2 regions of the Clostridium cellulovorans 743B genome follow, and region 2 is predicted to be linked to the other one. Evidence: a T-box and tRNA genes for the amino acid it is inferred to sense, from the RefSeq annotation. Region 2 holds a T-box; the other holds one or more tRNA genes.
What was found. A T-box is a leader RNA that pairs with one kind of tRNA and senses whether it is charged. The one in region 2 lies ahead of CLOCEL_RS04690 (methionine--tRNA ligase), so its partner is inferred to be a tRNA-Met.

Region 1: it has a tRNA-Met gene. The T-box ahead of CLOCEL_RS04690 (methionine--tRNA ligase) is inferred to sense a tRNA for this amino acid. The anticodon was not compared.

Annotation. Positions count from the first base shown of each region.
Region 1 is NC_014393.1:4,568,439-4,575,656, forward strand. Features, by position in the region: gene spoIIE (stage II sporulation protein E) at 125-2,506, opposite strand; gene tnpA (IS200/IS605 family transposase) at 2,993-3,466, opposite strand; tRNA gene CLOCEL_RS18945 (tRNA-Met) at 3,635-3,711, opposite strand; tRNA gene CLOCEL_RS18950 (tRNA-Met) at 3,729-3,804, opposite strand; tRNA gene CLOCEL_RS18955 (tRNA-Leu) at 3,819-3,907, opposite strand; tRNA gene CLOCEL_RS18960 (tRNA-Met) at 3,913-3,989, opposite strand; tRNA gene CLOCEL_RS18965 (tRNA-Met) at 4,004-4,079, opposite strand; tRNA gene CLOCEL_RS18970 (tRNA-Leu) at 4,094-4,182, opposite strand; gene CLOCEL_RS18975 (hypothetical protein) at 4,360-4,548, shown strand; gene CLOCEL_RS18980 (LSm family protein) at 4,611-5,096, shown strand; gene CLOCEL_RS18985 (S1 domain-containing RNA-binding protein) at 5,274-5,675, opposite strand; gene CLOCEL_RS18990 (FtsB family cell division protein) at 5,722-5,991, opposite strand; gene yabQ (spore cortex biosynthesis protein YabQ) at 6,054-6,443, opposite strand; gene yabP (sporulation protein YabP) at 6,453-6,740, opposite strand; gene CLOCEL_RS19005 (RNA-binding S4 domain-containing protein) at 6,793-7,071, opposite strand; gene CLOCEL_RS19010 (HU family DNA-binding protein) at 7,181-7,218, opposite strand, start outside.
Region 2 is NC_014393.1:1,135,496-1,142,713, forward strand. Features, by position in the region: gene CLOCEL_RS04680 (glycoside hydrolase family 9 protein) at 1-774, shown strand, start outside; gene CLOCEL_RS04685 (ParB/Srx family N-terminal domain-containing protein) at 1,086-1,520, shown strand; T-box leader at 1,796-2,040, shown strand; gene CLOCEL_RS04690 (methionine--tRNA ligase) at 2,114-4,105, shown strand; gene tnpA (IS200/IS605 family transposase) at 4,501-4,974, shown strand; gene CLOCEL_RS04700 (PadR family transcriptional regulator) at 5,224-5,571, shown strand; gene CLOCEL_RS04705 (DUF2812 domain-containing protein) at 5,561-6,286, shown strand; gene CLOCEL_RS04710 (flavodoxin family protein) at 6,307-6,789, shown strand; gene CLOCEL_RS04715 (DedA family protein) at 6,968-7,218, opposite strand, start outside.

The DNA.
Region 1 (7,218 bases), 1.8 Mb from region 2:
GATAAATCCACACGTGACATATGGATATTATAACATAAGAAAATAGTAAAACAAGCATAGGTCAGCCTATGCTTAAAATTAATATCTGTATTAATGAAAAATTCAATATATTTTGAAAAAATACTTAATAAACATTATAGATTCTAGACACAATAGCAGTCATATCATCCTTCACTTTACCGTTAGAAAGTTCTTTAGCCTTCTTTATAATGCTTTCAACCAAATCTTTGGGATTTGTTGTCTTTGTTTCTTTTAAATGTTCAACTATCCATTGAGGTTTTCCTGTATTATCCCCATTATAATCTATTACCCCATCGCTTACCATAATGATAAAATCACCATTTTCAACATCACTCTTAGTTACGTCTATATCCGGCTTATCAAGAACACCTATAGGAAGCGTTTTTGAATTTATTACTTCTATATGATCCTTCTTTTTTATAAAGCTAGCTGCAGCACCAATCTTAATAAACTCAACTTCACCACCATATAAATCTATTGTACTCAAATCCACTGTAGAATATTTCTCATCCTCTTCAAACTTCATATTCATTATGGAATTCACAGTATTTATAGATGTGCTTTTAGACAATCCTGCTAACGTAAATTTTTCAATCAGCTCTACGACTGCATTACTTTCTTTGCAAGCTTGTGGTCCTGATCCCATACCGTCACTTATCATAACCATATATGTTCCATCTTTTAACTTATTAAAAGTATAGCTATCACCCATAATTTTTTCTTGACTCTTTGCTGCAGTTCCTACATAAGAAACTACATGATACTTTGGAGTTTCCTCAAAAGTAACGGTACATTTATTAGTCTTAGGATTAATAGAACATCCCTCATCACTTACACACATATTTTTTTCCATAACGTTTTTCAATATCGGTAAGACGTCTTTTACACAACTTTGAGAGCCCCCGCAAGACTCCATTTCCATCTTAATAACAATCCTATTTTCTTTAGTTTTAAAGCACATTAGATCATAGTATCTCACACCATGCCTGTTAAAATTATGTATAAGCAATTCTTCAAGGTCTCCATTGAAACAAACTTCCTCATTGAATTCCTCACTTATTTCTTCTACAGACCTCCCCATATTTTCTATCTGATTTGATAATATTTCTCTACCTTCACAAAGTCTTTGTCTCCACATCTCACTTATAACAAAGTTATTCATTAACTCCTCAGCATTCTTTATAAGCACCGTCCTCTTTACACATTTTCTTTCTAACTCATCTGGAAGTGCTACGGTGCCATAATCATATTGTTCTAATAATTCTTGGAAAGCCGAATGTGTCAAATAAAATTCTCTTTTCCAACAAATATTATACATATTACAACTTGAACAAACCCTATCAGCTAAGTTCTCTACAATCCTTGTACTTTTCTGCTTCATTGCTAACTTATCATTATCAGCTAAATCATCAAGAACCTTAGATATATTATGAAGAACCTTAGAAAAGTTATTTAACTTCTCTTTATAAATTTCCTTTATTTTAGAATTATAATTTTCCTTTAATATTTCTTCTTTTTTATTTATATTCAATTCTTTCTTGAATCTCTCATAAATTTTACTTGGAGTTAATAAGAATATTGCTGTGCTAATCAACGCCTCAATCATTGAAAAATCCATCTGAAACTTGCTATATATAAGTAGTAATACGATAGATATTATACAAGCCAGAGAACTAACTATCTTTCCAAGTTCTTTAAATACACCTGTTGCAAGGCCTGCTAATGCAAGCAAACTTATATAATCTATCATAGAATTAGTTGACATACCACAAATAACACCAACAGCAGCACCTATAGAGGCCCCTACGGCACTTCCATTTATGTATCCCAAAATCATAGTTATAATAATTGCAACAATATTTATTAACGATATTCCATAGATTTCAATACCCCAAGTTCCTGAAACCATAAGCGCTAAAAGAATAGCCATAGCTATAGTTTCTTCACTAGAATATATGTATCGAGTATTTAAATTTTTAAAAGACTTTATAGAATAAACCAAAAGTAGAAATATTGGTATTATAGTGACTACATCCAATAAAGTTGTAATAATAATTACATCTATAGAATAGTGATGCACAATAAATGTATAAATAATTTCTATAATCAAAATGATTGTTCCTACAAAAACACTATCTTCTTTTATAGATTTTTTTCCTGCAATTAAGTTATAAAAAACTATAGCAGCAATTAAAAATAAATATAGCCATAAATTATTAATACGATCAACTAAGGTTACATACCCTACAAATGTACCAAAAGCCGAGCAAAGACTATAATTAAACCTTTTTATTCGCCCTGTTGCTGCAACAAAGGAAATTCCAAAGGGTGCCGTATCATTAATAAGGCATACTCTACTTATTAAAAATGAACATACAAACAGTCCTATAAATTTCACTATGTCCCTTTTGGAGATCTTAGCCTTTTCATCCTTATCTTCTTTTGTTACCCGTTTATACTCCATCATATCTGCGCCATACTGCACTATATAACCCCCTCTGATTATTAAGTAAGGTCATTATATCAGAGTTGTATGGAAATCTTTGTCATTAGTTAGGTGTTAATTAAATAATCGTAGGACAAATAAAATTTATTTTTTATTGAAACTACAAATATATGCTGAAATTATAAAAATATTCACAAGATAAATATAAGTTAATGTTAATTTTTGTAACATATCTTAACTACTAATTTTATAAATCACGAATTCCGTAATAAACTAATTAAAAAAGATATATAATTTAATCAAAAGAAATCCTTCTTATCATTTCATAAAAAGTTTACTTATTATGATTATATTTTTAAGTCTATCCTCAATTCTTACATTTTATAATTTCTTATATAAAATCAGGACCACCCGTCAAACGGGTGGTTTGCTTTAGCCCTATAAGGGCATGTTACTGGCCGTGCTACTCGCACATTGAGCGGTTTGCCAACCGCATACCTTTACTGGCTGCACCTAAAAGGTGCTTTATTTTTTGCCTTTGTTTACTGATTCACCCGTAAACGGGTCAATAAATTCTTTCAAGCTCATTTGTTCATATGCTAAATCTTCCTGTATTTGATTCTTTATGTATTCTTCTATTATCTTTTTGTTTCTTCCAACTGTATCAACGTAATAGCCTTTACACCAAAATTGCCTATTCCCATATTTATATTTCAAATTTGCATGTCTGTCAAAAATCATCAATGAACTCTTACCTTTCAAATACCCCATAAACTGAGAGACACTTAACTTCGGAGGTATACTTACAAGCATATGTATATGATCCTTACATGCATTTGCTTCAATAATTTCTACTCCTTTATGTTCACATAACTTTCTAAGTATTACCCCTATATCCGCTTTTATTTTTCCATATATGATTTGTCTCCTATACTTTGGTGCGAAGACTATGTGATATTTACAATTCCATTTACTATGTGCTAAACTACTATTATCCATTACGGATATACCTCCTTTGTACTTTTGGTTGTGGTCGGCAAACCTACTACCATTTTACATTGGAGGTATTCTTTTTTTCTACTCATCGCTAGAAGCTTTTTAGAACCACAGGTAAAACCTGTGGTATTCGTAAAACAACAAAACTCCACATTTTATTGTGGAGTTATCTGGTAGCGGAAATAGGACTTGAACCTACGACACTTCGGGTATGAACCGAATGCTCTAGCCAACTGAGCTATTCCGCCTTATTATTCTATTTTAATGGTTGCGGGGGCAGGACTTGAACCTACGACCTTTGGGTTATGAGCCCAACGAGCTGCCAACTGCTCCACCCCGCGATATTATTTTTAAATGGTGCCGAAGACCGGAATCGAACCGGTACGATGTGTTAGCATCGCAGGATTTTAAGTCCTGTGCGTCTGCCAGTTCCGCCACTTCGGCACATTTGGTAGCGGAAATAGGACTTGAACCTACGACACTTCGGGTATGAACCGAATGCTCTAGCCAGCTGAGCTATTCCGCCTTATTATCTTTTAATGGTTGCGGGGGCAGGACTTGAACCTACGACCTTTGGGTTATGAGCCCAACGAGCTGCCAACTGCTCCACCCCGCGATATTATTTTTAAATGGTGCCGAAGACCGGAATCGAACCGGTACGATGTGTTAGCATCGCAGGATTTTAAGTCCTGTGCGTCTGCCAGTTCCGCCACTTCGGCACGTACTCTTGCGTCGCTTCTTTATATTGTATCTCAGCGACAAGATTTATTATATAATAGGTTTTCATATATGTCAACACATAATTTTAATTTTTTTAATGGAACCTGAATTCAATCATAGGAATATACTAATTTTAGGGACAGAGTTATTTTACCTGATCCCTAGAGGTGAAAATGATGGCTGAATTAATAAAACACGATTATTGTCATGTAGCTATAACTATAGTTATTAGAAATCGACCTGTGGCTGAGGCTTTGACTGGAGAAGTTCTTTCTGTAGGCGACAATTTTGTAAGAATAAGAGAAACAGCACCTCCAAATAGAATTTTAAATATTAATATAGATGCTATAGATTATTTCTATTAGAATCGTTTTGTAGTTTATAAAGGTTTGGAGATTTTCCAAACCTTTCTCTAAAGGAGACTACTATGGATATATATAACTTTTTATTAATCTTACTTTTATCAAACTTAAAAAAAGATCTCAATAAAAGTTCAAACAGAAACATAGTACTAAACCTAAATAGTAGCTCCAAAAATTCTCAGGAAGCTATGGAAACTTCAGCAACGCACTTTTTAGAAAACGAATTTGAAAATTGCAAAAACATATCGAATATACTCAATAACAATTGCGGGCTCGAGTGTATAATAGACTTTACTAAAAAAAATTCTATACCACTATCAAAAGATAATTCAGCTTTATCTCTAAATATTAATGATCACCCTTATATAAAAAAAGCTTTAGATACCTTTATCAACGAAAACTACCAAGGAAAAACAATAACCATTGAACCCACTAGTGGACATTCAATAACTGGTGAACTTGTTTCCATTAAAGATACTTTTATTTCTATAAAAACTGAAGATGGAAAATTAATCTTCTTTAAAAATGACAACATAAATTATTATTATTAATAACGTTCTAAACTACCGATGGCTGAAGTTTTATATAAACTTCTTAAATGATTTGAAACTTGAAACTTTTAACACTTTTATAGTTCATTTTTTGAAAAAGCTATTTTTTTAAATAAAAATACTGCTTAGAATACCTTTTTTATCTAAGCAGTATTTTTATTCTTGCCTTACAAGAAACTATTTCATAACTGATTTTTTGCTTTTTCCTTTTACGTCTTGATGTTTCTTTATATCTTGGAATCTTTCCTCACTGTCTTTAAGGAATTTTGAAAGCTTATCTTCAAAATCGCCACCACTTCTTTGATTTTTATTCCAGTCAATTTCCATTGGTCTAACGGTCTTTTTTGTTGGATTCGCTTGTTTAATAGATAGACTGATTTTCCCATCTTCTTCAACTGATAGAACTTTCACCTTAACCTTATCTTGTTCTTTAAGATGTTCTTTGATATCTTTGACATAATTATCCGCAACTTCAGATATATGTACAAGACCTGTCTTCCCCTCTACCTCTACAAATGCGCCAAACTTGGTTATATTAACAACCACTCCATCTACTATTGTTCCTGCCTTTAAAGCCATGTTGAAAAAATTCCTCCTTAATATTTATCCTGTTTTAATTGTTTAATTATTTATTGCCATCTACCACTGGTATTTCGCCATTTTTGATTAAATCGCTATTTTCTCTAGCTTTTTTTTCTATGAATAGATCTGATGAGGACATATTTACTTCATCTTGCAACTTTTCATTTTCTTCTGTTTCTACTTGTAACTGCGACTTTATTTCCTTCATATCTTTATTTATTCTTATGAAAGTAGTAACTTGATGAACAAGCATAAAGCAGATATAAACTGTAAAAATAGCAAATAAAAGCTTTCTAAGCTTAAATTTTTTCATATCCATTCACCTACAATTCCATTCTTACTACTATTGTAAAGTGTTTTCTTATCTAATTCAAGCTAATTTTTCTTTTTATTTTCAAGTAATAGCTGGAACGGATATTTGGCATAATTTATAGTTATCCTTAACACTTTTCCTAGAGCTAGATAACACCTATAATTAAATTTAATCATAATTTTGCTTACATATCTTAAATATATGTAAAGCCCTAAGGCTATATACATGTATGCATAAGGACCTAAAATAGCATAATTAGTAAAAAGTAAAAAAACAAAGGCAATAGAAGAAGCAAATATCCAGAATAAAACATCTTCTATAGCTGTGACAATTTTATTTTTATTATTAAGACCTCTTAAAACTCTATAGACATCATACATTATTCCCATTATCATACCGGTTAAAAAGCTAGACAATAAAATTATAAGCTGATAATTCCATTTTAACAGCATAATACACCTCTACTTAAACAACTTAGTCATTAAACTCTCGTTAGTTTTTTTGCTGCCAGTATAAACTATAGAATCTATTTTGCCCATAATGTTTACTTCACCATTATGAACATCCAACTTGTTCATCTTTAAATTCTCACCTTTTATAATTAATGGTCCTTGATTTGTATTTAAACGAATTTGTTCTTCATTAAATCTAATTACTTCAACTACGCCTGTTATAAATGCTTCTTTTCTATTTTTTAAGGTGATATTGCCTTGTTTCTCTTCAATTCTAATTTCTTTTTTTACTTCCATACTATCCCCTCCTATCACATAATGTATATGATTCAGAAGGAGTATTTATGCATTACTCTTCTCCATTTCCTTCTTCCGTATCTTCTTCGCCTGCTATTATCTCATACATACCTTTAGCATTATCTTTAGTTACATGATTTGCTATGTTAACTATTTTAGCTTTTAAAGATCTATTAGCATATAAAATTTCTATTACATCGTCTTCTTTAACTTCAGAACTTGGCTTAGCCACTTTACCATTTATAATAACTCTTCCACTTTCACAAGCTTCTTTTGCCACAGTTCTTCTTTTTATTATTCTTGATACTTTTAAATATTTATCTAATCTCATAATATCCTCCAATTATTTCTAAAAGAATATATCTTAGACACCTACAAAAAAAACCTAGACTTTTAATCTAGGTTCTTTTTGCCATAGTCCATTTTATGTATAAAAAGAATTATTTATTTACTCTATCTTTTAATTCTTTTCCAGCCT
Region 2 (7,218 bases):
AATGCAGGTTTTGTTGGAGCTTTAGCAGGTATAACTAAATATTTTGGACAAGATCAAATGCCACTTGAAAATTTTCCACTAAAAGAAGCTCCTGTAGATGAATTCTTTGTGGAATCAAAACTTGAGCAGGAAAATGGTGAAAGAACACAGGTTACAATAAGAGCCAACAATCTTACAGTACATCCACCTCATACTGAAGACACAATAAAGGTTAGATATTTCTTTAATATATCTGAGCTTATGCAATATAACCAAGGAATAGATGCGATAACTTGTCCTGTTATGTACGATCAATCAAATACTGTTGATGTTAAGGGTGCAACTATAAGTGCTCCAGTTGAATGGGATAAAGAAAAGGGTATTTATTATGTTGAAATTGATTGGAGTGGCAATGCTATATACGGTTCTAGAGAATTCCACTTTGGACTTGTAACAGGTCAAGATTCAAATTGGAAGGCTCATTGGGACCCTACTAATGATTGGAGCCGCCAAGGTGTAACAGAAGAATATGCTCAAAACCCTCATATATCAATGTATGTTAATGGAAAGAAAGTATTCGGAGAAGAGCCAACAACAAAAGTTCTAGTAATTAAAGGTGATGCTGATGGGAACGGAAAGGTTACAGCCATTGATTTAGCATACATTAAGAAATATATTTTAGGCCAAGGTAGCATAATTTTCCCAGGAGGCATAGAAGTAGTAGATATGAATGGAGATGGTGTAATAAATGCAATTGACCTTGCCCTCTTAAAGAAGGCTTTATTAGGACTTTAAATTAATCAATCAATTGATCAAGGATAAAAATATATAGGTTCCAGTAATGTTTCTACATTGAATGCGTATAACATTTATGAAATTAATGTAGATTTCTAATTGGAATATATAGATAAATTATAAAGGCTGTCTAGGTAACTAAAACTTCCATAGGCAGTCTTTATGTATTAAATAAATATAAATAAAGTTGATATATTAATAGTTTTAGAGTTTCAGTACAATATCTATGTAGATGTAAGAACAAAGAATACTATATATTTCCCTATTTTAATGAAGTCAAAAGTAGAATAAATAATTTTAGGAGAAGGTTTATGAAAGATATGAAATTTACAGTTGAAGAAGCTATAAGCTTTTCAAAGGAAGGAAAAATAGAAGAATGGGTTCATTTATTTTTGAATTCTGTAGGAAATAATGTGCCTTTTTCAGAAGGACTAAAATTGCAAAAAAGATATTGGACAGGTCCCTTGCTTATAAGTATTGATAAGTTAAGACGATGCTGTGGTCCAGAACCAGGTATGGAATATTACAATCCACCAGAGCATTGGGAGCCTCGCATTTTCAACTTACAAGAACTTATTCGTAAAGGTTGGGGCATGCCACCTTTAATAGTACAGCATGAAGGAGATGACTTTAGAATAAACGATGGAAATCATCGAGTTGAGGCTATGACTAGAGAAGGTATTGAAAAATGTTGGGTTATTATTTGGAATTCACATTATCAGGATGATATTAATGATTTTTACTAGAGTTTTTATAGATACCTAAAGTCAAAGATTAAATTATTCGTCTAAACTTTGACTTTAGGATTTAATGATATCAAGAAAAATATTTATGTATAATCTTAGCTTTATTCAAATATGTTAAAGTGATTTATTTTGTGGATAATTCAAATTTAGTTGTTGATATATGTATGGATTATATACAAGGCAATGTATTTTGAAAAAAGGTTAAGAGCCTATGTATCAGAGAAAAAAGTTATGGGAAACATATTGACATAAGTGCATTTGTTTACTATATTAATAAAAAGGCCATGAAAAGAGCAGTAGTTATTTTTAAAACTTACAGAGAGTTCCTTTTGCTGAGATGGAACAGTGGACAATTTAATGAAACAAGTCTTGGAGCTGCATACGGATCCTATTTTATCCATAGGTGATGCTATGACGTTTGTTCACGTTACAGAACTAGGGTATAATTTTGTACTTGATAAGGTTAGTATGGTGACATACTAATGAAATAGGGTGGCAACGCGGTATAATCGCCCCTACAAATTATTTGTAGGAGGTGTTTTTTTTACGTTTTTTTATGCAAAGATAGGATTATATTTTAAGGAGTGTTCATTATGAAAGATAAAAAAATAGAAAGACCTATATTTCCTAAAAAAGCTATTATAACTGCGGGAATGCCATATGGTAATAAAGATTTACATTTTGGTCATGTAGGTGGCGTGTTTGTTCATGCTGATACCTTCGCAAGATTTTTAAGAGATAGAATTGGAAATGAAAATGTTATATTTGTCTCAGGAACAGATTGCTATGGCTCACCTATTTCAGCGAGTTATTTAAAGCTTGTAGAGGAAGGAAAATATGAAGGGTCTATAGAGGAGTATGTTCGTGAATATCATGAAAAACAAAAGGAAGTTTTAGAGAAATACGAAATGAGCATGAATCTATACGCAGCTTCTGCCTTGGATAGAGCTGGTGAAATTCATAAAGGTGTATCGGAAGAAATATTTAATAAGTTATATGACAATGGGTATTTAGCAAAAGCTTCTTCACCACAGTTTTATGACCCTGATTTTAAGGTGTTTCTAAATGGCAGGCAAGTAGTTGGGAAATGTCCTATTGAAGGGTGTAGCTCAGACAAAGGTTATGCAGATGAATGTGATTTAGGTCATCAATATATGCCAGATGAATTAATTGACCCAAAGAGTATTTTATCTGGGAAAACACCTGAATTAAGAAAGGTGACAAATTGGTATTTTAAATTAGAGGAGTATAACAATACCTTAGCTGAAAGGGTAGATTATTTAAGGGCAAATTCTAACTTACGAAAAAATTTATTAAATACCATAGAAGAATCTCTAAAACCACCAGTCATTTTTGTAAAACGTAAGCAACTAGAAGGTATTACAGATTTAGAAGAAAAATTACCGAAGCATAGGACGATTGATGAACCTAAAAAGCCTTCTATTACTTTTGTGTTTGAAAGTCTAGAGGATAGAGATATTGCAAGAGGGGTATTTGATGAAGTTGGAGTTCGTTTTAGAACCGGTAAGACCTTAGTACCTTTTAGGTTATCAGGAAATGTTGAGTGGGGTATACCAGTGCCAGATAAGGAAGAGCTGAAAGCTTTAACCTTTTGGGTTTGGCCTGAATCTTTATGGGCTCCTATTTCTTTTACAAAAACATATCTTGAAACCATAGGTAAGAATCCTGACCAATGGACAGAGTGGTGGCATTCCGAGGATTCAAAGGTATATCAATTTATTGGAGAAGATAATGTTTATTTTTACGGGATTGCTGAAATGGCAATGTTTATGGCTTTAGAGGGGATTAAAGCTGGAGATAAAATAGATTGGGATAAGATAAATCTTCCACACTTGATTGCTAACAGCCATCTATTATTTATGAATAAAAAAGCAAGTAGTAGTGGTGCTGTAAAACCACCTATGGCAAGAGAATTATTAGAATATTATACACCAGAGCAATTACGTATGCATTTCCTGAGCTTAGGACTTTCAAAGGGAAGTGTTAGTTTTATGCCACAAGTATTCATGGAGGAAAAAGATAAACAAGGCCCTGATACAGTTTTAAAAGATGGCAATTTGTTGACTAACGTATTTAATAGACTTGTCCGTTCTTGTTTTTACACGGCACAAAAGCATTTTAATGGTACAATACCAGTAGGTGAAATTAGTGATAGTATTATGGAAGAATCAAAAGAAGCTATTCTTACCTATGAAAGGCATATGTATAATCACGAATTTCATAGCTTAATTTACGTTTTAGATAGCTACATTCGTAATATGAACAAGTATTGGGTAAATAATATGAGAGTAGCAGATACTAGCGATGATAATGCACTTAGAAAACAAGTTCTGATAGATGCCTTTCATGCCGTTAGAACTGTTACAACTTTAATTCATCCAATTGCACCAAAGAGCTGTGAAAAGGTAAGAGAATATCTAAATGTTAATGAAAACCTTTGGAATTGGGAATATATTTTTGAGCCAGTTTATAAATTTATAGTTGATCAAACTATGCATAAGTTAAAGTTTTTAGAGCCACGAGTGGACTTTTTTGAAAAGCATCAATCACAAATTTCTTTCTAGATTCAAAGATTGAATTTTAGAATTATATACTGAATATCTAGTTTAATTTATATTTGGTTGTTGGGTTGGTAGTTCATTATATATAAAGTACTACATAATATAAAGGATTCCACTTCATAGCTAAGTTAATATGTTAGTTCATTATATATAAATTTACCATCAGTCGAATGTTTCATTACAATTTATTAGTGATTCAGGTTTCATCATATATCTCAAATACCACCTGTAGATGTAGTTATTTACAGGTGGTTATATTTTTGTTTTACGAATACCACAGGTTTTACCTGTGGTTCTAAAAAGCTTCTAGCGATGAGTAGAAAAAAAGAATACCTCCAATGTAAAATGGTAGTAGGTTTTCCGACCACAACCAAAAGTACAAAGGAGGTATATCCGTAATGGATAATAGTAGTTTAGCACATAGTAAATGGAATTGTAAATATCACATAGTCTTCGCACCAAAGTATAGGAGACAAATCATATATGGAAAAATAAAAGCGGATATAGGGGTAATACTTAGAAAGTTATGTGAACATAAAGGAGTAGAAATTATTGAAGCAAATGCATGTAAGGATCATATACATATGCTTGTAAGTATACCTCCGAAGTTAAGTGTCTCTCAGTTTATGGGGTATTTGAAAGGTAAGAGTTCATTGATGATTTTTGACAGACATGCAAATTTGAAATATAAATATGGGAATAGGCAATTTTGGTGTAAAGGCTATTACGTTGATACAGTTGGAAGAAACAAAAAGATAATAGAAGAATACATAAAGAATCAAATACAGGAAGATTTAGCATATGAACAAATGAGCTTGAAAGAATTTATTGACCCGTTTACGGGTGAATCAGTAAACAAAGGCAAAAAATAAAGCACCTTTTAGGTGCAGCCAGTAAAGGTATGCGGTTGGCAAACCGCTCAATGTGCGAGTAGCACGGCCAGTAACATGCCCTTATAGGGCTAAAGCAAACCACCCGTTTGACGGGTGGTCCTGATTTTATCAATTAATGTTAATAGAAAAAGTGAGGGATAGAAAATTTGACAACTATATCATTAAATGATATAGTTCAATTATGGATATATCATTTAATGATATACTTGGAATTGGAAGGAGAACTTTATGCCAAGGAAAGATTCTATTGATATTGGAGAACTAACGGATTCAGCTTTTTATATTCTATCTAGCGTCATTGAAGAAAAGCATGGATACCTAATTATGAAAACTATTGAGAAGTTTACTAATAATGAAGTTACTATTGGACCTGCATCACTTTATACAACACTGAAAAAGCTTTTATCAGCAGAGTTAGTGGAGTTAAGCCCTAGTGCAGAGGAAAATAAAAAGGTATATAAAATAACAGGTAAAGGGCGAGAAATGCTCATAAAAGAGATTGAACGTAAAAAGCAGATGGTGAAATTCGCTGAGAATTGTTTTGAATTAGAAAAGGGGGATATTCATGGACAATAAATATTTAATAATTAATGGCCTTGCCTTTAGTGAAGAAAGTGATATGGAGAAATTAAAAAATTACGCCAGCAAAGGTTGGATATTAGAAGAGATAAAATACGGTTTTTTCTATAAGTTAAAAAAAGATAAGCCACAGGATATAATATATACCTTGGATTATCAATCAGAGGCAAATGAAGAGTACTTTACTATATTTAAAGAAGCGGGATGGAGTCCCGTGGTTTCTATACAAAATTACATGCATATTTTTTCAGCAAAGGCTGGGACTAATCCTATTTATAGTGATAGTGCATCAGAAATAGATAAATATGAAAGCATGAGAAACTTAACAAAGAAAGGCACCATTGTTTCTTTAGTAATAGCTATAGCATTAATAGCGTTGTTAGCTGTTTCTTTAATAGCTATAAGACCTATGTTTTTAATTATCTTGGGACTACTAATAATTGATATGTTTGTGTTTGTTTTTAACTTTATGCCTTACATAGCATATAACTCAAGGATTAAGGAAATAAAAAAATATGGTAAGTGTAAAAGTGCAAAAGTAAATAATAAAATTTCATGGAAATTATATATATTCGCAGGGCTTATGCTTTGTATTTTAGGAGTCTTATATTTAATTTATAAAAAGGTTTTTGGAATATTTTACATGGCTTTAGGCATAATTTATATAGCTTTAAGTGTAAAGTATTATAAGAAATATAAAAAGTCTTTATAAATTAATTAAGGGGAATGGTTATGGGCAATAAGGCAACTTTAATAGTTTGTGCATCAGTACATCATAAAAATACTATAAAAATTGCTAATGCAATTAGTGACATATTAGAGGCTGATGTAATAGAACCAAAGGATTTTGATATTGAAAGTATATCTAGATATGACTTGATTGGGTTTGGTTCGGGTATATATAATGGAAAACATCATGAGAGTATATTAAATTTGGTTAGCAGTATTAATAAACAAAATAATAAGAAAGCGTTTATCTTTTCAACAGCAACTATTCCATTAGAAGTTCCACATAAAACTCTTAATGAAATGTTGATTGAAAAAGGTTTTGATGTAATTGGGCATTTTTGCTGTAAAGGCTTTATGGATTACAGTTTTACAAAATACCTATTTAGAGGCTTAAATAAAGGAAGACCAAATAATAAAGATTTTGAAAGAGCGCGTCAATTTGCTATGAAAATAAAACAAACGCTACAAGCATCTTCATTTTCATAAAAATGTATATTTAGTTGTGATTAGTTACAATATAGATAAAAACTACTGTTATTCAATAATGTAATGAGTAACAGTAGTTTTTATTTCCTTAGTATCGTAGTGGAGTTAACCATTAGTAGCTTTTTAAGTTTATAAGAGTAGGCTAAAAAGTATATATCTATGGAATATCAAAATATCGTTAAGTTCTTTTTTTTACAAACTTCCTTGCAACATAAAGACATAAGCATATTACTAAAATCGAAGCAATGATATCTGAGTAAAAGTCCATAAAATGGAGCACATCTTCCCAGGACTCTCCAAGAATTGCTCCTGCATATACCAGCAATGTGTTCCAAATAAGAGTTCCTGCTGTGGTGTATATTAGAAAAACACTAAACCTCATATTTGACATGCCAGCTGGGATTGAAATTAAGCTTCTGACCAAGGGAA